3 regions of the Blautia sp. MSK.18.38 genome follow, and region 3 is predicted to be linked to each of the others. Evidence: predicted binding sites of a transcription regulator. Region 3 holds the regulator's gene; each other region holds the start of a gene.
The links. The regulator NrdR, encoded in region 3, represses ribonucleotide reductase genes. The targets are predictions, from matches to a motif close to CACAANATNTTGTG.
Positions count from the first base shown of each region.

Region 1: the regulator NrdR is predicted to act here: its motif matches at 3,362-3,375, upstream of NE638_RS04330 (ribonucleoside triphosphate reductase).
Region 2: the regulator NrdR is predicted to act here: its motif matches at 4,320-4,333, upstream of nrdD (anaerobic ribonucleoside-triphosphate reductase).

Region 1 covers NZ_JANFYP010000004.1:139,366-146,965, reverse strand. The annotation lists gene glmM (phosphoglucosamine mutase) at 1-1,008, shown strand, start outside; gene NE638_RS04340 (tetratricopeptide repeat protein) at 1,017-2,075, shown strand; gene hflX (GTPase HflX) at 2,077-3,312, shown strand; gene NE638_RS04330 (ribonucleoside triphosphate reductase) at 3,527-5,899, shown strand; gene NE638_RS04325 (hypothetical protein) at 6,997-7,437, shown strand.
Region 2 covers NZ_JANFYP010000004.1:118,956-126,555, forward strand. The annotation lists gene NE638_RS04225 (DUF11 domain-containing protein) at 1-479, opposite strand, end outside; gene arcC (carbamate kinase) at 1,046-1,978, shown strand; gene nrdD (anaerobic ribonucleoside-triphosphate reductase) at 2,142-4,277, opposite strand; gene asnA (aspartate--ammonia ligase) at 5,229-6,239, shown strand; gene NE638_RS04245 (CBS domain-containing protein) at 6,288-6,722, shown strand; gene nagB (glucosamine-6-phosphate deaminase) at 6,813-7,553, opposite strand; gene NE638_RS04255 (sugar phosphate isomerase/epimerase family protein) at 7,571-7,600, opposite strand, start outside.
Region 3 covers NZ_JANFYP010000012.1:38,677-46,276, forward strand. The annotation lists gene pap (polyphosphate:AMP phosphotransferase) at 1-339, shown strand, start outside; gene sigG (RNA polymerase sporulation sigma factor SigG) at 404-1,183, opposite strand; gene NE638_RS09100 (YlmC/YmxH family sporulation protein) at 1,297-1,551, opposite strand; gene nrdR (transcriptional regulator NrdR) at 1,690-2,139, shown strand; gene gdhA (NADP-specific glutamate dehydrogenase) at 2,331-3,665, opposite strand; gene NE638_RS09115 (aminotransferase class I/II-fold pyridoxal phosphate-dependent enzyme) at 3,886-5,103, shown strand; gene NE638_RS09120 (citrate/2-methylcitrate synthase) at 5,351-6,712, shown strand; gene NE638_RS09125 (YqeG family HAD IIIA-type phosphatase) at 6,734-7,240, shown strand; gene NE638_RS09130 (shikimate kinase) at 7,237-7,600, shown strand, end outside.

The sequences.
Region 1 (7,600 bases), on a different contig from region 3:
AACGGACAGAAGATTTCCGCAGATATTGAAGCACGTATCGAGGCATATCTGGACGGCGAGATCGAGGAGCTTCCGCTGGCAACCGGAGAAGATATCGGCTGTACTGTGGATTTTGCATCCGGAAGAAACCGTTATATCGGACATTTGATCTCTATCCCATGCCATGATTTCAAAAATATCAAGGTTGGGCTGGATTGTTCCAACGGAAGCTCATCCGCCATTGCCAAGAGCGTTTTTGACGCACTTCGTGCAAAAACCTATGTGATCAACAATGAGCCAAACGGAACCAACATTAACCGTGGCTGCGGTTCCACACACATTGAAGTTCTGAGACAGTTCGTAGTAGATAAAGGCCTGGATATCGGTTTTGCATATGATGGTGACGCAGACCGCTGTATCGCCGTAGACCACCGCGGAAACATCATTGACGGTGATAAGATCATGTATGTGTGCGGCAAATATTTAAGAGAGAAAGGCCAGCTCAACGGAAATACAGTTGTAACAACCGTTATGTCCAATCTTGGTCTTTACAAGTCTCTGGAGCGTGAAGGCATCGACTATGAGCAGACTGCAGTTGGTGACAAATACGTTGCTGAGAACATGATGGAAAACAATTACAGTATCGGTGGTGAACAGTCCGGACATATCATCTTTAGCCGCTATTCCGCTACCGGTGACGGGATCCTGACTTCTCTTATGATCATGGAGGCATGTGTGGATCAGAAGGCCACACTCTGCGACCTTGCAAAGGAGATGAAGGTTTATCCGCAGCTTCTCCGGAATGTGCGTGTTTCCGACAAGAAAACCGCACTGGAGAACGAAAAGGTAAAAGCAGCCATTGAGGCAGCCGCAGAGGCACTTGGCGATGACGGACGTATCCTGGTACGTGAGAGTGGTACAGAGCCGCTGATCCGTGTTATGGTAGAAGCGGGAACGGATGATCTCTGCCATAAATATGTAGATAGTGTTGTTGATGTGATGGAAGCCGAAGGGCTTGTTGTAGAATAAGGAATTCCATGAAAAAAACAAAGACCGTATTGATTCTTGCAGCCGTTACAGGAGCCTTGCTTCTGGGCGGCTGTGGCAGTGAAAAAACAAAAATATATGAACAGGCCGGAAAGGATCTTTCCCAGGGAAGCTACAAGTATGCCCTGGAGGAGTACCAGAGCTCGATCCAGAACGGAGTGAAGCTGGCACAGTCCTATCGCGGGGCAGGTATCGCAAGCCTGCGTCTTGGCAAATATGAGGATGCGGTGAATAGCTTCACGGAAGCTCTGAACTGCGATAAAGTAAGCAAAAGCCTTCGTAAGGATATCCTGTCCTACCGGGCTACTGCAGAGCTGAAGTCTGGAAAATACGAGGATGCCATGGCAGACTGCCAGACACTTGGAGAAGATTTTTCCATGGATGCAGGCAGTTATTTCCTCACCGGAAAGGTTGCCCTTGCCATGGATTCCTACGAAGAAGCCGCATCTAACTTCAAACAGGCCTATGGAGAAGATTCCACCTATGATATGGCGATCGAGATCTATGAGGCATATCTGGATAAGGATATGGAAGCGGACGGAACCAGATATCTGGAAGCTGCTCTTTCTTCTGAGGCCAAGGATGCCCAGGACCACTGTGACAGAGGCCGTGTCTACTATTATATGGAAGACTACAGCAATGCAAAAAAAGAGCTTCTGGAAGCAACCAAGAAGGATAATACGGAAGCATTGCTTCTTCTGGGAATGGTATATCTGGCCCAGGATGATGTGGAAAATGCTCAGGCAATGTACAAGCAGTATATTTCTGCAGTGGGTGATTCCGCCAAGGGCTATAATGGTCTGGCACTGTGCGATATCCGAAGCGGAGATTATGATTCCGCCCTTGATAACATCACAAAAGGCCTTCCGACAGCTACCACAGACGAGATGCAGAGTCTTCTGTTCAATGAGATCGTAGCCTATGAAAAAAAGCTGGATTTTGCTACTGCACTGACCAAGGTCCAGGAATATATTGAGATGTTCCCTGAAGATTCCGCTGCAAAAAAAGAGCGGGCTTTCCTGAAAACCAGAACGTCTTCGGAGGGCTGATATGGAATATTTTGAGGAAATACAGGACAGGGTTATCCTGATCGGTGTCCAGGCAGATCGGGGGGATGACATGGAGGAATCCCTGGATGAGCTTGGAGAACTTGCGGCTACGGCAGGTGCGGCGGTTGCAGGCAGGATCATTCAGAATCGTGAGGCCGTACATCCGGGCACCTATATCGGAAAAGGCAAGATCGAAGAGGTAAAAGGTCTTCTCTATGCCCTGGATGCCAATGGTGTGATCTGTGACGATGAGCTTTCTCCTGCCCAGATGAATAATCTGGAGCGGGAGCTGGAGTGCAAGGTTATGGATCGTACCCTGCTGATCCTTGACATTTTTGCGAAGCGTGCCGTCACAAGTGAAGGCAAGATCCAGGTAGAGCTTGCACAGCTTCGTTACCGGTCTGCACGTCTTGTGGGACTACGTTCTTCTCTTTCGCGACTTGGAGGAGGAATCGGAACCAGAGGCCCTGGTGAGAAAAAGCTGGAGACAGACCGTCGTCTGATCCGGAACAGGATATCCGCACTGAAGCAGGAGCTTTCCCAGGTAGAAAAGCACAGAGAGCTGATCCGTTCCAGAAGAGCTGTGGGAAATCTGAAGACAGCAGCCATTGTTGGCTATACCAATGCAGGAAAGTCAACGCTTCTGAATACACTGACAGGCGCTTCGGTGCTTTCGGAGGATAAGCTGTTTGCCACACTGGATCCGACTACCCGTCTTCTGACACTGGATGACGGACAGCAGCTTCTTCTTACGGATACCGTAGGCTTTATCCGCAAGCTTCCCCACAATTTGGTGGAAGCCTTCAAGAGTACTCTGGAGGAAGCCAAATATGCAGATTATATCATTCATGTGGTAGATGCATCCAATCCTCAGGCGGAGATACAGATGCATATCGTATATGAAACCCTGAAAGAGCTTGGTGCTTTGGGAAAAAAGACGATCACACTTTTTAACAAGCAGGATCGTGTTTCCGGGGAGAGCTTTCGGGATCTCCGAGCAGACCATACGCTAAAGATTTCCGCACGGACAGGAGAGGGGCTTGAGGAATTTAAGCAGCTTCTTTCTGAGATACTGGCAGAAGGACAGATTTATATGGAACGGCTTTTTCCTTATTCGGAGGCCGGTCAGATCCAGCTGATCCGTGAGTATGGACAGCTTCTTTCGGAAGAGTATACCGAAGGAGGGATTGCTGTAAAAGCAAGAGTTCCGCGGGAAATCTATCCGAAAGTCACATAATGTTAAAATATCTACTCAGTACCATATATAGTACCGTGAACAAAACGGGCACTATATATGGTGCTTTTTATGTTGACGCAAAGAGGCGTGTCTGATACAATAAGCCTACAGCGCTTTGAACACAGATCGTGAAACGGAGTGTGTTCGTAAGCAGGCAAGTGAGGCGGAATGGAATATCCGCTTATAAATAAATGCATGAGGGAGGCATTTTCTTATGTTTCAGGTAGTAAAAAGAGACGGTGAATTAGACGAATTTAAAATGGGGAAGATCACCGCGGCAATTGATAAGGCATTTGATGCCAAAGGTAAGAATTACAGTTCGGATATGATCGATCTTCTGGGACTTCGTGTTACAGCGGATTTTCAGAATAAGATCGAGAACAACCGGATTTCTGTTGAGGATATCCAGGACAGTGTGGAGAACGTACTGATCCAGGCCGGATATTCTGATGTTGCCAAGGCGTATATCCTTTATCGTAAGCAGCGTGAGAAGATCCGCAATATGAAATCCACCATCCTTGACTATAAAGAGATCGTAAACAGCTATGTAAAGGTTGAGGACTGGCGTGTAAAGGAGAACTCAACGGTTACTTATTCTGTAGGAGGTCTGATCCTAAGCAACTCCGGAGCAGTTACCGCAAACTACTGGCTGTCTGAGATCTACGACAACGAGATCGCAGATGCACACAGAAATGCAGATATCCATATCCATGATCTGTCCATGCTGACCGGTTACTGTGCAGGCTGGTCCCTGAAGCAGCTGATCCGAGAGGGACTTGGTGGTATTGAGGGTAAGATCACTTCTGCACCTGCAAAGCATTTAAGTGTACTCTGCAACCAGATGGTGAATTTCCTGGGTATCATGCAGAACGAGTGGGCGGGCGCACAGGCATTTTCATCCTTTGATACTTATCTGGCACCTTTTGTAAAGGCAGACAACCTTTCCTATCCGGAGGTTAAGAAATGTATTGAGTCCTTTGTATATGGCGTAAATACTCCAAGCCGCTGGGGCACTCAGGCACCATTTTCCAACATTACACTGGACTGGACCGTTCCGGACGACCTTGCAGAGCTTCCGGCTATCGTAGGCGGCAAGGACATGGATTTCAAATATAAGGACTGTAAGAAAGAAATGGATATGGTCAACAAGGCATTTATCGAGACCATGATCGAGGGAGATGCCAACGGACGTGGATTCCAGTATCCGATCCCGACCTACTCCATCACAAAGGAATTCGACTGGTCTGATACCGAGAACAACCGTCTTCTCTTTGAGATGACTTCCAAGTACGGTACTCCGTATTTTTCCAATTATATCAACAGTGATATGAAGCCAAGCGACATCCGCAGCATGTGCTGCCGCCTCCGTCTGGATCTCCGTGAGCTCCGCAAAAAGAGTGGTGGATTCTTTGGCTCCGGTGAGAGCACAGGCTCTGTAGGCGTTGTTACCATCAATATGCCGCGTATCGCATATCTTTCCAGAACGCCGAAGGAATTTTATCAGCGCCTGGACCACATGATGGATATCTCCGCAAGATCTCTTCATATCAAGAGAGATGTGATCAGCAGGCTTCTGGATGAGGGACTGTATCCGTACACGAAGAGATATCTTGGAAGCTTTGACAATCATTTTTCCACCATCGGTCTTGTGGGAATGAACGAAGCGGGCTTAAATGCCTGCTGGCTGAAAAAAGACATGACAGATCCGGAAACCCAGAAGTTTACAAAAGAGGTTCTGGAGCATATGAGAAGCCGTCTTTCAGACTATCAGGAGCAGTATCCGGGAGAGCTTTTCAACCTGGAGGCAACACCGGCAGAGTCCACTGCATACCGTCTTGCCAAACACGACAGAAGCCGTTATGCGGATATCAAAACAGCAGGAAAAGAGGGCGACACTCCGTATTACACAAACAGTTCTCATCTGCCGGTTGATTACACTGCGGATATTTTTGATGCACTGGATATTCAAGACGATCTGCAGACTCTGTATACTTCAGGAACCGTATTCCATGCATTCCTTGGGGAGAAGCTTCCGGACTGGAAGGCAGCGGCAGCGTTGGTACGTAAGATCGCAGAGAATTATCGCCTGCCCTATTACACCATCTCACCGACCTATTCCGTATGTCAGGAGCATGGCTACATTAGCGGCGAGCACTTTACCTGCCCGAAATGTGGAAAGAAGGCTGAGGTTTACAGCCGTATCACAGGATATTACCGCCCTGTACAGAACTGGAATGATGGTAAGACCCAGGAGTACAAGAATCGTACCCTCTATGATATTACCCATTCCCAGCTGAAAAAGGTCCACACCAGTGTGATGACCATGAAGGGTGACGAGGTGGAGATCCAGCCTGTGGAATCTCATAAATATCTTTTTACGACCAGCACCTGTCCAAACTGCCGTATGGCAAAGAAAATGCTGGAAGGCGAAGAACTGGAGATCATCGATGCTGAGCAGAATCCCGAGCTTGTCAAGCAGTATGGGATCCGTCAGGCGCCTACACTTGTGATCACTGACGGGGCACAGGTTAAGAAGTATGTGAATGCTTCTAACATTCAGAAGTATGTGGATGAAGAGTTGGATTGAGCTCTTCGGGGCAATTGTAAATTGTAATTAAAATGGCTGGACGCATGTCTGTTTGGATGTGCGTCTGGTCTTTTTTATATAATTTTTTATTTTTTGTCTTTTTGTTTTTATATTTTTGGGGGGGATTTTCGTTTTTGTGGAAAGGTGGTTGACATTTCATGTCGGGATGGTATACTTATGCATGGGTTTAATGATTGAAAGTGTTACACTTTAATGTACGAATATATGTATATCGCTGTGATACCGCGTGGGGGGATCCGGGAATTGTTTCCCGGCGGAAATTTGCGAGGGGGAAAGCACTCAAAGTTGCGAAGCCCGTTTTTCCCCCTCGCGCTCCCCCTTTCCGGGCACGCTTTTTTGAGCGTACGTTGTGGTGTGTGATATGTTTTGTATAGGGCGATGGATTCGACGGTATCGGGAATTCAAGGCTGAGCCAATGGATGAGGGCGGACGAGAAAGCGGCCCGCATAGCGGGCCTGTTCCCTGATATGAGATTTATATTCTGTGATATTTAACTGAATCAAGTAAGTCCCCTGCAGAGTTGCGAAAAGCAATAAGCAGTGGGTGAGGACTTGCATGTATCAGGAGAAGTGCAGGCTCTTTCTGATAAACTCCGGAGCAGTTATTCAGTTATGAGCAAGTAGCGAAGCGGATTGCGAATATCCGCTTGAGCTGAATCAAGAAAGCATATCAGTTACTTATATCGGCACAACCTACAATATCCAATACCGTAGAATCCATCGCCCCGTCAGAAAAGTAACGCATTCCACAACACAGAACAGCGGCGTGGCCGGGAGGGGAGGAGCGCGAGGAGGGGACGATGGCCTTCGCAACTATGAATGCTTCCCCTCCTCGCACCTGCCGCATGCGAAATGCTCCCCCTGGAAAGGAAAAGCACAGCCGCATGCGAAATGCTCCCCCTGGAAAGGAAAAACCGCATGCGAAATGCCCATCCTGGAAAGGGAATCCACAGCCGCATGCGAAATGCTCCTCCCGGAAAGGGATTCACTTCCAATTAATTTCATGCTAGAATAAAAAAAGAATAATAAGAAAAACAATAACAAGAAAAAATAATCAGGAAAAGAGGAAATCACATCATGGTAAAACAGAATATCGTCTTCGTAGAAAACACTCCGGGAAGTCTTCAGAAAGTCACAAAGATCCTTGCTGAGAATCAGATCGACATCTACGGCTTCGGCTGTTTCGATGCACCGGAGTTCGCAAACTTCCGTATGGTATGTGATGATCCGGAAAAAGCAGACCAGATCATGGCAGAAAACGGATATATGACCCGTATTACTCAGGCTATCCTGGTAGATCTTCAGGATGAGATCGGCGGTCTTGACAAGCTTCTCAGCGTCATGGGCGACAGCAACGTAAACCTTCATTACATTTACACCTTTTTCCACAGAGGTTTGAAAGTCCCGGTAGCGATCATGCACTGTGAGGATCTCCTTGTTGCAGAGAGCGTTCTTCGTAACAATGGATTCAAGGTTCTGGATCGTCTGGTAGATCCGGATGGAGTTGAAGAAGCGTAAGGACATATTCCGGAAAAAATGACAAACAGGAATGACGTATTCACGTATTGAAGTTTTGACAGGGCAATGCTACAATAAAAGAGCGTGTCAGGAAACAGGAAAAACGTTTTCGGGCACGCTCTTATTTACATGTACAACGAGCTGTGGCGAGATTCTGATGAGT
Region 2 (7,600 bases), on a different contig from region 3:
ACAACCTTATCCACCGGCAATTCCTGTTCTGCCTTCTCTTCCTGCTGCAAGTCATCCTCTGGCAGCTCCTGCTCTGGCTCTTCTTCCTGCTGCAAGTCATCCTCCGGCAGCTCCTGCTCCGGCTCTTCTTCCTGCTGCAAGTCATTCTCTGGCAGCTCCTGTTCTATCTCTTCTTCCTGCTCCACCGATGGATCTTCAATCTTATGAAGTTCATCGTCCCACTTCTCATTTTTCTCCTTATCCTCCGAAAACCTTCTCCCGGACAGCCATTCATTCAGGCCGCGAATCCGGATCCCAAGCTCCGCCTGTCCGGATTTTATGTCTTTCCAGAACACACTCTGATCGATAAACGGTGCCTGTCCCGGCAAAAAATCTGCTCCCAGAGTCAGCTCCGGTTCTATTGTTCCTCCCAGCATGGCTCCTGCCAGCACTGTCACAATTCCGGCTTTCTTCATCTGTTTCCATATTCTGTTTTTCATGGCTCTTCCTCATTTCTGCCTGATCTGGCATTTCTTATACACATGTTTTTTTTTACAGAAGCTTACTTTTCCACAGACAAAGGCATCCCTCCCCGACAAATGGTGCATGATCAATATTTTTTTCGATAAAATAAAATGGATTTCTGCATCGAAACGATGCGTGAACAGATCCCGCAGAATGCAGGATCAAGACTTTTTCAATGTATCACATTTTCAGACCATGCGCAACCGGATATAAAAATTATAAAGTTTGTTTAAACTTTCTTTATAAATTTTCCATTTCTTTTAGATTAACGACATATTTTAAACATATTTTCTCTATATAATAGGTGTTGGATAGATGAAAAACCACTCTCTATCTCCCCCCTCAAAAAATAGTAGGAATCAAACCGTCTGACTGGATCAGGCGGTTTTTCCTGTCTCGGAAAACACTCGATTTTCTATTGCATTTCCCACATAGGTCTTTTATAATAAAATATAATACTCGTGCATCGTTTTCGATGTACTCGTTACTGAATACAGTAACTGATTTCATTCCAATTTTTAAGAGAAACGAGGTATTTCCTATGAGCGAAAAAACCGTAGTAGTTGCATTAGGCCACCGGGCACTTGGCACCACACTTCCAGAGCAAAAAACAGCTACAAAACTCGCAGCGAAGGTAATCGCAGATCTGGTAGAGGAGGGAACCCGCGTAGTGATCTCCCACAGCAACGGTCCGCAGGTAGGGATGATCCACACCGCAATGAATGAATTCGGTAAGGCACATCCTGATTATACATTTGCACCAATGTCCGTATGTTCCGCCATGAGCCAGGGTTATATCGGCTATGACCTTCAGAACGCCATCCGTGCTGAGCTTATCTCCAGAGGGATCTACAAACCGGTCAGCACAGTTCTGACACAGGTTGTCATCGATCCATACGATGAAGCATTTGCAGAGCCGGAGAAGATCATTGGACGTGTTCTTAACGCAGAAGAGGCCGAGGCTGAAGAAGAAAAAGGAAACTTTGTCACAAAGGTGGGCGAGGGCCAGTACAGACGTATCCTTGCAGCACCGAAGCCACAGAAGATCGTAGAGATTGAAACCGTAAAGGTCCTCTCTGCAGCAGAGCAGATCGTCATTGCCGCAGGCGGCGGCGGAATCCCGGTTCTTGAGCAGGGAACTCAGCTGAATGGTGCCAGCGCCATCATCGAGAAAGACCTGGCAGCAGGACTTCTTGCAGAAGAACTGAACGCTGATACTCTGATGATCCTTACAAGCGTCGAGAAAGTAAGCCTTGACCATAATACGGATCACGAATCTTATCTGGATACTATTTCCACAGAAGATGCCAAGAAATATATTGCCGGCAAACAGTTTGCGGCAGGCTCCATGCTTCCTAAGATCGAAGCAGGTGTTTCCTTCGTGGAGAAGGGAACCGGACGCCGTACCATCATCACAGACATGGCCCATGCAAAAGACGGCTACCGTGAGAAGACCGGAACTATCATTAAATGATCATTTTACGGACTCAGAATACAAAGTGAACTATAAAACTTCACTTTACATAAAAATATCCCGCAGACGGCTGCTGGTCTTACCGGCAGCTCTGCGGGATATTTTTTTTACTGTCTGGCTCCACATCCGATCACTGTTCCACAGTTGATCGGGCAGCCAGTATTTACATAGATTTTCGCTCAGCGATCTCAGCCATCTTCGCCGCATTCAGGCGGGTATCTCCATGGACACGGCTGTAGGAAAGATATCCGTTCATACGGTCGATCTTGGTCAGGTTTCTGGAACCGCAGACAGGGCATACATCCATCTCCAGTTCCTCATGACCACAATCGTCACAGTATGCAAGAGAAAGGTTCACTCCCTCATAATATCCCAGATCCATGGCTCTGCGGATCAGTGTACGGATAGCTTCCTTATTGTAGCCGATCGGATAACGTACATACTGAATCTTACCTCCATTGCAGAGTTCCCAGAAACGTCCCTCCAGATCCTGTTTCTCGATCGGAGTTACATCCTCTGTTACATGGCAGTGGAAGCTGTTGCTCACATATGGTCTGTCAGAAACGCCCTCAATGATTCCATACATCTTACGGAACTGCTCTACCTGCAGTCCACAAAGACTCTCTGCCGGTGTTCCGTAGATCGCATAAAGATAACCATCTTCCTTCTTGTACTGATTTACCTTGTCATTGATATATTTCAGAACCTCCAGAGCAAACGCCCCATCCTCGGCAATGGATTTGCCATTGTAAAGCTCCTGAAGCTCATTTAACGCTGTGATACCGAAGGAAGCTGTCATAGGCTTCAGGATCTTGCCAATCTTTTCATTCGGTTTCAGATGTCCGCCGTAGAAACCGCCTTCACAGTATGCAAGCGGGTTGGTGGATGCACGCATCTGTCCCAGATATTCGTAAGTGCGGATATGCAGGTTACGGATCATTTCCAGATAGAAATCCAGAACCTCATAGAAATCTCTGCTCTCCGCTCTAGCCTTTGCAAGGATCATCGGAAGATGAAGGCTTACCGCACCAATGTTAAAACGTCCCACAAAAACAGGCGTATCATTCTCATCCGCCGGCTCCATACCGCCACGCTCATACCACGGACTTAAGAAAGCACGGCATCCCATCGGGCTGATGACCTTCTTGTATTTCCTGTACATACTGGAAATATAGCCTGCGCCGGACATAGACAGCCAGTCCGGATACATGGTTTTGGAGGAACACTCCACACCAGCCTCAAAAATATCCTCACAGCACTTTCCGGGACCATGGATCTCTTTGTCATAAAGGAATACGATTTTCGGGAAAAGTACCGGTTTCTTGTGTCCGGCCTTACCCTGTCCTCCCTGATGGACCTCAAGAAGGGAAATCGTACACATCTTCTCAAACTGCTCGGTTCCGAGACCAAGTGTCACCGTAACAAACGGATAATCACCTCTGGAAGAACCGACGGTATTCAGCTTGTACTCAATTCCCTGCCAGCCCTGGTCATAATCCCTGCGGACCTTATCAAGAGCATACTCAATAGCTCTCTCCTCACGGCCACTCCAGCTCTCATCCGAGTATTTCATAAATTCAGAAATATATTTATCATAGCTCTTCTTCGCATACGGTGCCAGGATCTTATCAACCTCCGGCACTGTAAAGCCACCATACTGCTGTGCTGCTGTACTGAGAATGATATCCCCCATAACATCAAAGGCTGTATCCAGAGTCTTCGGCTCGTTATACCAGACATTGCCCATCTCAAAACCGCCACTTAAAACAGCTGCCACATCGAACAGACAGCAATTCATGGTATCCAGACGTGCAGACTGGTCATGAATATAAATGTAGCCGTCCTTACATGCCTGAAGCTCATTACGGTTCATAAAAAACTTCCGATAGAGTTCCTTGTTCAGCTCATTAAAGATCAGGCTTCGTTTCGTGGCAACAAGGGCGCTGTCTGTATTGGCATTACTTTTATCACCGATATAACGGATCGCCTGACTCTTGGTATAGACATCATCCATCATATGGATAAAATCCAGCTTGTAATTCCGATAATCACGGTAGCTCTTGGCAACTGCCGGATTCACACGCTCCAGAGCCCCCTCTACGATGTTGTGCATCTCCTGGATCTCGATCTCATTCTTTCCAAGGGAATCCGCATGCTCCTGGGCAAAACGGCAGATAAAATCCTTCTCCTCGTCTGAAAAAGTATAAAGAATACGCTCTGCGGATTTGTTCACGGCAGCCACGATCTTCTGCGGATTAAACTCCTCTCTTGTCCCGTCTTTCTTGATCACATATAACATTGCTCATCCCTCCCTGTGCTATATATAAGTCGCTGTGCAAAATACTATATATAGTACCTATATCTTCTATATATTGTTTTTCATCTATATGTTGTGCTAGGCATGAGTATAACACAGCTGAGGAGAAAAGAAAAGGGATATTTCTGTATACACGAAAATACAGACACTTAGCACTGCCTGATCTCACTGCAGAAATATTCTCACAAATTTGTTCCGATCCAGTCTGCAAGAAAATCCCATAATTTTGGAAGCAGAATGGCCAGTGTCACTATAAACCATATGATCCAGCCTGCCCCGCTGCTTTTCTGATCTTTTTTTTGCTGTTTTTTTTCCCTGTTCTAAAACTTCTGCACGATTTCTGCCCACCGTTGTTTTATTCCTGGTATTAACTGCCGCTGCAGTCTTACGTCCGGCTGCTGCACCTGCATTCCGGCTTCTGGTTAGATTCCGATTCAAATCGGTATTGCGGCTTGCATTCGTATTCCGATTTATATTTGTATTCCGGTTTGCGTTCGTATTCCGGTTTACGTTTCCGTTATGTTGTGTTGTTTGATCAGCATCCTGTCCATACTGCCGCATCATATCCCGCACTTTGGCGGAAGCATGTTTATAATGTATCTCCCGGGGCTCATTCAAATGATATAACACCTCATCATTTCTGTAAGGCATCCCACATAATGAACACCTGCCATTTACAACCTTACCCCCACAAACCTGACACCTTTGACCTGCCATAAGCTCCCTCCATTCTATCCGTCAAAACGGATATTTATATTTCCGTCGTAAACATAAGCATTCTTTTTTCAGTATATCACACCAGGCATTTAATACCCAGCATTTTTCTACGATACCCCAAAAGACTTCCCCTCTCATTATATTGCCACTCCACCCATTTTCTGCTATAATACCCCACAGAGCAATAAGCCTAAAAATCATCAGGAGGAGCCGATAATGAATACAATCACAATCCCCGCAACCTATCATGCAGACCTGAACCTCCATGACACACAGATTGCGATCAAAACAGTAAAAGATTTCTTCCAGCAGACACTCTCACAGAAGCTGAACCTTCTTCGAGTATCCGCTCCAACATTTGTAGCACCGGAATCCGGCCTTAACGACAACCTTAATGGTGTAGAGCGCCCGGTAAGCTTTGATATCAAGGCTATCGAAGGAAGCAACGCCGAGATCGTACACTCCCTTGCCAAATGGAAACGCTACGCACTGAAAAAATACGGATTTTCTCACGGAGAGGGTCTTTACACAGATATGGTAGCCATCCGCCGGGATGAAGATCTGGACAATATCCACTCTGTTTACGTAGACCAGTGGGACTGGGAAAAGATCATCTCCAAAGAAGAGCGTTCCATAGAGACTCTCAAGGAAACCGTACGCACCATTTACAGTGTCCTTCGTAAAACTGAGAAATACATGGCTGTACAGTATGACTACATCGAGGAGATCCTTCCGAAGGATATCTTCTTTATCACAACTCAGGAACTTCTTGACATGTATCCGGACTGCACACCGAAGGAACGTGAATATCGGATCACCCGTGAAAAGGGCGCTGTCTTCCTTATGAAAGTCGGCAAAACCCTCACCAACGGCGAGCGCCACGACGGACGTGCCCCGGACTATGATGACTGGGAACTGAACGGTGATATCCTCGTATACTATCCGGTACTTGACATTGCCCTTGAGCTTTCCTCAATGGGAATCCGTGTTGACGAGGACGCACTTGACCGCCAGCTTACCGAAGCAGGCTGTGATGACCGAAGAGAGCTTCCATTCCAGAAGGCCATCCTGAACAAAGAGCTTCCGTACACCATCGGTGGTGGTATCGGACAGTCCAGGATCTGTATGTTCTTCCTTCGTAAAGCACACATCGGAGAAGTACATGTCTCTCTCTGGCCGAAGGAGATCACAGATGCTGCAGAGACACACGGACTTCAGCTTCTCTAAAACAGCCTACAGATTTATTTATAATTTTCGCGGAAATGAGGTAATAACGTGAACATTCTGTTTTTTCTGATTCCCAAAAGCGAAGTAGCCTACATCTTTGAGGATGAAACTCTTCGCCAGACCCTCGAAAAAATGGAGCACCGCAAGTACTCCTGCATTCCTATCCTCACCATGGACGGCAAATATCTCGGCACCATCTCAGAGGGAGATCTCCTCTGGGGCATGCGCCGTGCAGATATCCACGACATCAAGGAAACAGAGGGAATCCCGATCATGGCGATTCCACGCCGTGCCACCTACAAACCGGTCCATGCAGATTCCAATATGGAAGATCTCCTGGATCGCGCCATTAATCAGAACTTCGTACCGGTGGTAGATGACCAGGGCTCCTTCATCGGGATCATAACCAGAAAATCTATCATCAAATACTGTTACAACGAAATAAAAGCCGCACAAAAAACTGCCGGTGAAGAAATCCACTGAGCAGCGGAAAGAAAAAGGATGGCTTCCGTTCCTGCACAGGTAGGAATCGGAAGCCATCCTTTTTTGATCCGGCAGTTGTATTCCGGATTTTTATTTTATTTTTTCGCGGATCATACTCAGTGCATCTTCATCTGCCACAACCGTGAGATCCGGGTGAAGCTGCAGGATAGATGCCGGAACCTTCGGTGTGATCGGTCCGTACAGGGAATTATACAGGGCTTCTGCCTTGGATGTTCCCGTTGCCACAAGAAGGATCTTTTTTGCAGCCATGATATTCCCGATTCCCATAGTGTAGGCCTGTTTCGGGACCTCATCCATGCTTTCAAAAAACCTTGAATTGGCCCTGATGGTACTTTCTGTCAGATCCACACAATGGGTTTCTTTTTCAAAGGCATCTCCTGGTTCATTGAAGCCGATGTGTCCGTTCCCGCCGATACCAAGCAGCTGCATATCCACACCTCCGGTTTGCCGGATGATTTCGTTATACTGTGCACATGCCTTATCGCTATCCTCTTCCAGTCCGTCAGGCACAAAGGTCCGTGCTTTGTCAATATTTACATGGTCAAAGAGATTATGATCCATAAAATAGCGGTAGCTCTGGTCATTGTCGCCGGAAAGTCCCTTGTACTCATCCAGATTCACACTTGTCACCCTGGAAAAATCCAGATCCCCTTTTTTGTACCATTCTACCAGTTGTGCATACATGCCCACAGGCGTGGAACCGGTAGCCAGTCCAAGAACTGCATCCGGTTTCATGATAATCTGTGCAGACATGATATTGGCTGCTTTTCTGCTTACATCCTGATAATCTTTTCCTGCGTAAATAATCATAGTTTTTTCCTCAGCTCTTATTCTGCGATCAGTTTATCCAGAAGCTC
Region 3 (7,600 bases):
GACTGGAGACGTGCCTACAATGAGATCAATGAATTTGAGAAGGAGCTTTCTGACTGGGGCGCTGTGATCGTGAAATTCTGGGTCCACATTGATAAGGACACCCAGCTTGCCAGGTTCAACGACCGCCAGAGCAATCCGGAAAAACAGTGGAAGATCACGGATGAGGACTGGAGAAACCGTGAAAAATGGGATCAGTATGAAACAGCAGTAGATGAGATGCTTCAGAAAACCAGCACTGCTTATGCACCATGGCACATTCTGGAATCCGTAGATAAGAAATATGCAAGGCTGAAGGCGCTTCGGATCGTGATCGAAGAAATTGAGAAAGCGCTGAAATAAGAGATAAAAGCTGCGGCAGGATAACAGATATTCTGCTGCAGCTTTTTGTCTGAAGAGAGATGAATCAATTCCGGAGATAGTTTCGCATACTGCGAAGAGCATGTTTTTCCAGTCGGCTGACCTGAGCCTGGGAGATACCAATCTCATCAGCTACCTCCATTTGGGTTTTTCCCTCGTAGAAGCGGAGATCGATAATGTGACGTTCACGCTCTCCAAGCCGGTTCATGGCATCTCGAAGAGAAATATCCTCCACCCAGTTTTCTTCCAGGTTCTTTTTATCACTGATCTGATCCATAACATATAGGGTATCTCCGCCTTCGGAATACACGGGCTCAAAAAGGCTTACCGGGCTCTGGATCGCATCCATGGCATAGACGATCATTTCCTTGTCGATACCGATCTCATCAGCGATTTCTGCAATGGTAGGCTCTTTGAGATGCTGCCGCATATAGTTTTCCCGGGTATAGATGGTTTTGTAAGCGATATCCCGCAGAGAACGGCTGACCCGTATGCTGTTGTTATCACGGAGATATCTTCGGATCTCTCCGATGATCATGGGAACTGCATAGGTGGAAAATTTTACCTGAAGAGTGGTGTCGAAATTATCGATCGCTTTGATCAGGCCGATGCAGCCGATCTGAAAAAGGTCATCCGGATTTTCACTGCTGTTCTGAAAACGCCGGATCACGCTTAAAACAAGCCGCAGATTGCCTTTGATGTACAATTCCCTGGCTTCTTCATCGCCAGCTTTGATTCTTTTAAAGAGCTCCGCCTTTTCTTCCTGATCGAGAACGGGAAGGGTTGAGGTATTTACTCCGCAGATTTCAACTTTATTCAGTGCCATCTTAGAATCCTCCTTGTCTTGTCAGTACATTAAGATGATTCTCAGAGGGCGGTTGAAATATACTTTTTCAGGGAAAATATAAAAAATAAAGGGCCTTGACAATAAGGAGGTATTTATTCTCCGGACAGCAGTTTTTCATTACGGAAATCAACAAGGATGATATCTTCGCCGATCTGGCGGATGCAGTCCCATGGAATGGAATATTCATTTTCTTTGGAAAAACACCAGCAAAATTTTCCCGGTTCCGGCATGATCAGGGCTTTCAGACGTGCGGTTTCACAGCAGAATTCCACATCAAGAGGGCAGCCAAGACTGCGGCAGGTATGGATATTGATCACTTCTTTTTGTTTCAGCTCACAGATGCGCATAAATTCATCACCTGGTATGATTTTATGGAAAATCTGTAAAATTTATGCAAGTCCGATTATTGACACATTATGTGCATTTATTTTATAATAAAAACAAATTTAGTAATGATTTACTGATCCGGAAAGGGGGAGAGTTCTGTGAGATGTCCGTTCTGTAACCAGGATAATACAAGAGTTGTAGATTCCAGACCTGTAGAGGATACCAATTCCATCCGCCGCCGCCGTCTCTGTGATGCCTGCGGAAAGCGTTTTACAACTTATGAGAAGGTGGAAACGATTCCGCTGACTGTGATCAAGAAGGATCAGAACCGGGAAAGCTATAAACGTTCCAAGATCCAGGATGGTGTTCTTCGTGCTTGCTATAAGCGCCCCATTCCCATTGAGAGAGTGGAAGAGATGATCGATTCCATAGAAGGAGATATTTTCCGGTCAGAAGACCGTGAGATCAGCAGTACCAAGATCGGAGAGATCGTTATGGAGCATCTGAAGGATCTGGATGCGGTGGCGTATGTACGATTTGCGTCTGTATACAGAGAGTTTAAAGATGTCAGTACCTTTATGGATGAGCTGAAGAAGCTGATCAATTAAGAGATTAAATGAATAGACTGCAAATGCAGGAGATTTCAGGCCGATTGTCAAAAGACAACCGGCCTTTTTTGAAACATGAATGTTCGATTTTTCAGAGATCGTAAAAGTGGATACAAAAAAACAGGAACCGCCTGGGAAAAATCCTCTGCGGTCCCTGCTATAAATATATATTAATGATTCAGGAAACTTAATTAAACAATACCCTGAGCTTTCATAGCGTCAACAACTTTTTCGAAGCCGGCGATGTTTGCACCTACAACATAGTTGTCTTCCATACCGTAACGTTTAGCAGCGTCATCAGCTTTGTGGAAGATATCGATCATGATGTGGTGGAGTTTCTCATCAACCTCTTCTCTTGTCCAGGAAAGTCTCATGGAGTTCTGGCTCATCTCAAGTGCAGATGTGGCAACACCGCCAGCGTTTGCGGCTTTACCAGGCATGAAGAGAACACCGTTCTCCTGAAGGTATGTTGTTGCATCAAGAGTAGTAGGCATGTTTGCACCTTCAACGACGTATTTGCAGCCATTTGCAACCAGTGTTTTAGCTCCGTCAAGACCAAGCTCGTTCTGAGTAGCACATGGAAGGTAGATATCACATTTGATATTCCAGATGCCAAGTCCCTCAGTGTAGGTAGCACCCTCAACACGGTCTGCATATTCTTTGATACGTCCACGTTTTACTTCTTTGATATCCTTTACGACGTCAAGGTTGATTCCGTTCGGATCGTAGACATATCCGTTGGAGTCGTTCATTGCAACAACCTTGGCACCAAGCTGAGTAGCTTTCTCAACAGCGTAAATAGCTACATTACCGGAACCTGTTACAACGATTGTTTTTCCTTCTACGGAATCATTGTGAGCTTTGGCGATCTCGTTGAGCATGTATACAACACCGTAACCGGTAGCCTCTGTACGGATCAGGGAACCTCCGAAGGAAAGACCCTTTCCTGTAAGGACACCCTCATAAAGGCCACGGATTCTCTTATACTGTCCGAAGAGATAACCGATCTCACGTCCGCCGACACCGATGTCACCAGCCGGAACATCTGTATCTGCGCCGATATATTTGCAAAGCTCTGTCATAAAGCTCTGGCAGAATGCCATAACCTCTCTGTCAGATTTACCCTTAGGATCGAAGTTGGAGCCACCTTTTCCACCGCCGATCGGAAGACCTGTAAGAGAGTTTTTAAAGGTCTGCTCAAAACCAAGGAATTTCAGGATACCCTGATTTACAGAAGGATGGAATCTTAAGCCGCCTTTGTATGGTCCGATGGCGCTGTTGAACTGAACACGATATCCCTTGTTAACCTGTACAGTTCCGTTATCATCGATCCACGGTACTTTGAAGGAGATGATCCTCTCTGGCTCTACAAGACGCTCAAGGATAGAAAGTTTACGATACTCTTCCTCATTTTTGTCAATTACGACTTTAAGGGAATCGAGAACTTCCTTAACTGCCTGATGGAATTCTGGCTCGCCAGGATTCTGTGCTACAACTCTTTCATAAACTTCTTCTGTGTAAGACATTGTTGTTTCCTCCTCATCACATATTAAATTGCGTTGAAAACTAAATTCGAGTGCTATTATACATTAACATGCTAAAAAAGGGAAGTGCTAAATTTAATTTTTTTAAATTTTTATTTCTTGCGTTGAAAGCCTAAATGTGAGATGATATAGAATAAATATTTTTTGACTATGAAATTAAAATGGTTAAATAATAGTGAAAATTAGAAGAGGAGTGGTTTTTATGAGAACATTCGGGAAATCATCAAAGCTTGACAACGTGCTGTACGATGTGCGCGGACCGGTTGTGGATGAGGCTGCCAGAATGGAAGAAGATGGAATGGAGATTCTGAAGCTGAATATTGGTAATCCGTATCCGTTTGGGTTTTCAGCACCTCAGGAAGTGATCCTGGATATGCTGAGTAATGTTCGTACTTCCCAGGGATATTCCGATTCCAAGGGCATTTTTTCTGCAAGAAAAGCGATCATGCAGTATGCACAGCTTCGCGGGATCCCGGGAGTTACCATTAATGATATTTATACGGGAAATGGTGTCAGTGAACTGATCAACCTCTGTATGCAGGCGCTGCTTGATAACGGGGATGAGATCCTGATCCCGGCTCCGGATTATCCGTTGTGGACAGCTACTGCAACACTGGCAGGCGGAAATGTAGTTCATTATATCTGTGACGAACAGTCTGACTGGTATCCGGATATTGAGGATATCAAGAGCAAGATCACACCAAGGACCAAGGCGATCGTTATCATCAATCCCAATAACCCTACAGGTGCAGTATATCCGAAGGAGATCCTGGAACAGATCGCAGACATTGCAAGAGAAAATGAGCTGATCATCTTTTCTGATGAGATCTATGACCGTCTTGTTATGGATGGATATAAACATACTTCGATTGCATCCCTTGCACCCGATGTGTTCTGTGTAACATTTTCAGGCTTGTCCAAGTCTCATATGATCGCAGGTTTCCGCATCGGATGGATGATCTTAAGTGGTGCAAAAAGTAAGGCGAAGGGTTATATAGAGGGAATCAATATGCTCTCTTCCATGCGTCTCTGCTCAAATGTTCCGGCACAGTCTATTGTACAGACTGCACTTGGCGGATATCAGAGTGTCAATGAATATACGCAGCCGGGCGGACGTGTTTATGAGCAGAGAGACTTTATTTACAAGGCACTGAATGATATTCCGGGAATTTCCGTTGTAAAACCACATGCGGCATTTTATATATTCCCGAAGATCGATACTGAGAAATTCAATATTTTCAATGATGAACAGTTTGCTTTGGATTTTCTTCATGAGAAACAGGTGCTTGTTGTTCCAGGCAAGGGATTCAACTGGAACCAGCCGGATCACTTCCGTATTGTTTATCTGCCGGATATCCGCCAGCTTGACAAGGCAATGAAGAAGATGAAAGAGTTCTTTGCTACATATAAGCAGGGCTGATCGCAGATAGACAAGAAGAGATTTGCGATCCGCATTCGCTGCCTGCTCATAACCGATAAACTGTAAAGCAGGTATTCGGTTATATTTTCGGCATAGACCGGAACCGAAAAAAATGTTATAATATATCTGAAATATCCCGGCCAGCTACGCCGGGATATACAAATAAGACCAGAATTGCTTGAGAGGGGAATGAGGAGGGACCGTTATCGAACAGCAATAAAACAGAAATCGAAAGGGGAAATAACTGATGAGCAAATTCAACATGAAAGTGACACCTGAGATTGAGAAACTTACCCAGATCTGTCGTGAGAATGACAAACTGGATCTGTCTTTATATGGCAAATACGATGTCAAGCGAGGCTTGCGTGACCTGAATGGAAAGGGTGTCCTTGCAGGACTGACCCAGATCTCCAATGTCCAGGCAACGAAGATCGTGGACGGAAAAGAGGTTCCCTGCGCAGGTAAGCTTTCTTATCGCGGGTATGACATTAAGGATCTGACAAATGGTTTTATCAATGACCGGCGCTTCGGTTTTGAGGAAGTAACCTATCTGCTTCTTTTCGGAAAGCTTCCGGATCAGGAAGAACTGAATGGATTTTCCGGGATTCTTGCGAACCAGCGTATGCTTCCGCGGAATTTTGTAAGGGATGTCATTATGAAGGCACCATCCAGAGATATTATGAACGCTCTGTCAAGAAGCGTGCTGACACTTTATTCCTACGACAAAGACCCGGATAATATTGAACTGGAGAATGTGCTCCGTCAGTGTATCAACCTGATCAGCGTTTTCCCGCTGTTATCTGTTTATGCATATCAGGCCTATAACCACTATGAGAAAGGCAAGAGTCTTTATATCCATCAGCCTAAAAAGAAGCTTTCCACAGCTGAGAATATCCTGCGTCTGTTAAGACCGGATAAGAAGTATACGGCACTGGAGGCAGAGATCCTTGATATTGCTCTGATCCTTCATATGGAGCATGGCGGTGGTAATAACTCTACTTTTACTACACATGTGGTTTCCTCTTCCGGGACAGATACGTATTCTGCGATCGCGGCAGCACTAGGTTCTCTGAAAGGCCCGAAACACGGCGGTGCCAACATCAAAGTCGTAAAAATGTTTAACGATATGCGTAAACACGTACATGACTACAGTGATGAAGAGGAGATCAGTGCATACCTTAAGAAGCTTCTTCATAAAGAGGCCTTTGATAAACGTGGACTGATCTATGGTATGGGACATGCGATCTATTCTGTTTCAGATCCACGTGCAGAAGTCTTTAAAGGCTATGTGGAACAGCTTGCAAGAGAAAAGGGCAGAATGAAGGATTATCAGCTGTATGCTGCAGTAGAGCGTCTTGCACCAAAGGTTATCGCAGAGGAGCGTAAGATCTATAAGGGTGTCAGTGCCAATGTGGATTTTTACAGCGGATTTGTTTACAGCATGCTGGATCTGCCGCTGGAGCTTTACACACCGATGTTTGCTATTGCACGTATCGTAGGCTGGAGCGCACATCGTATGGAAGAGCTTATCAATGTGGATAAGATCATCCGTCCCGCATATAAGAATGTCCTTCCGGAAGCAGAGTATATTCCTCTTTGCGAGCGATAGGAAAGGACTGAGGTGGAATAGATGTTCAGATGTTTTTTTCCGGATGAATATCTGGATTCTGCGTATGGGATCGATTATGAGAAGCTGTACAAAGAAGGATACAGAGGGTTGCTCTTCGATATCGATAATACTATTGTTCCCCACGGGGCACCGGCAGATGACCGGGCAAAGAAACTGTTTGAAAAGCTAAGGGCTCTCGGGTTTCGATACTGTTTTGTATCCAATAACCAGAAACCTCGTGTAGAGCCCTTTGCCAAAGCAGTAGAGGGGGATTTTATAGAAAATGCCCATAAACCGGCTGGGAAAAATTATAAAAAAGCCTGCCAGGTGATCGGAACCGATCTTGACAGGACGATTTTTATAGGAGATCAGCTGTTTACGGATATTTATGGAGCAAAGAGGGCGGGGATCCGGACGATCCTTGTGAAACCGATTCATCCAAAAGAGGAGATCCAGATCGTGCTGAAGCGTTATCTGGAAAAAATAGTATTACATTTTTACCAAAAAGAGGAGGGAAAGAATTCATGAACCATATTGTAATCATCGGCTTTATGGGTTCAGGAAAGACACGAGTTGGAAAGAGACTGGCGAAGGACCTGGGGCTTCCGTTTATTGACGTGGACAGACTGATCGTGAAAAAAATGAACATGTCAGTAAAGGAGATATTTGAACGCTTTGGAGAAGCATTTTACCGTGCGCTGGAGACTATGGCAGTCAAGGAACTGTCCACAGACAGCGAACGGAAGGTAATCTCTGTAAGTGCGGGATTGCCTCTTCAGGAGCAGAACCAGAAATATCTCCAGAGTATGGGAACGATCATCTATCTGAAGGGATCTGCCGCAACGTTGATCAAACGTCTGGAAGGAAGTAACAATCCCACATTGGAAG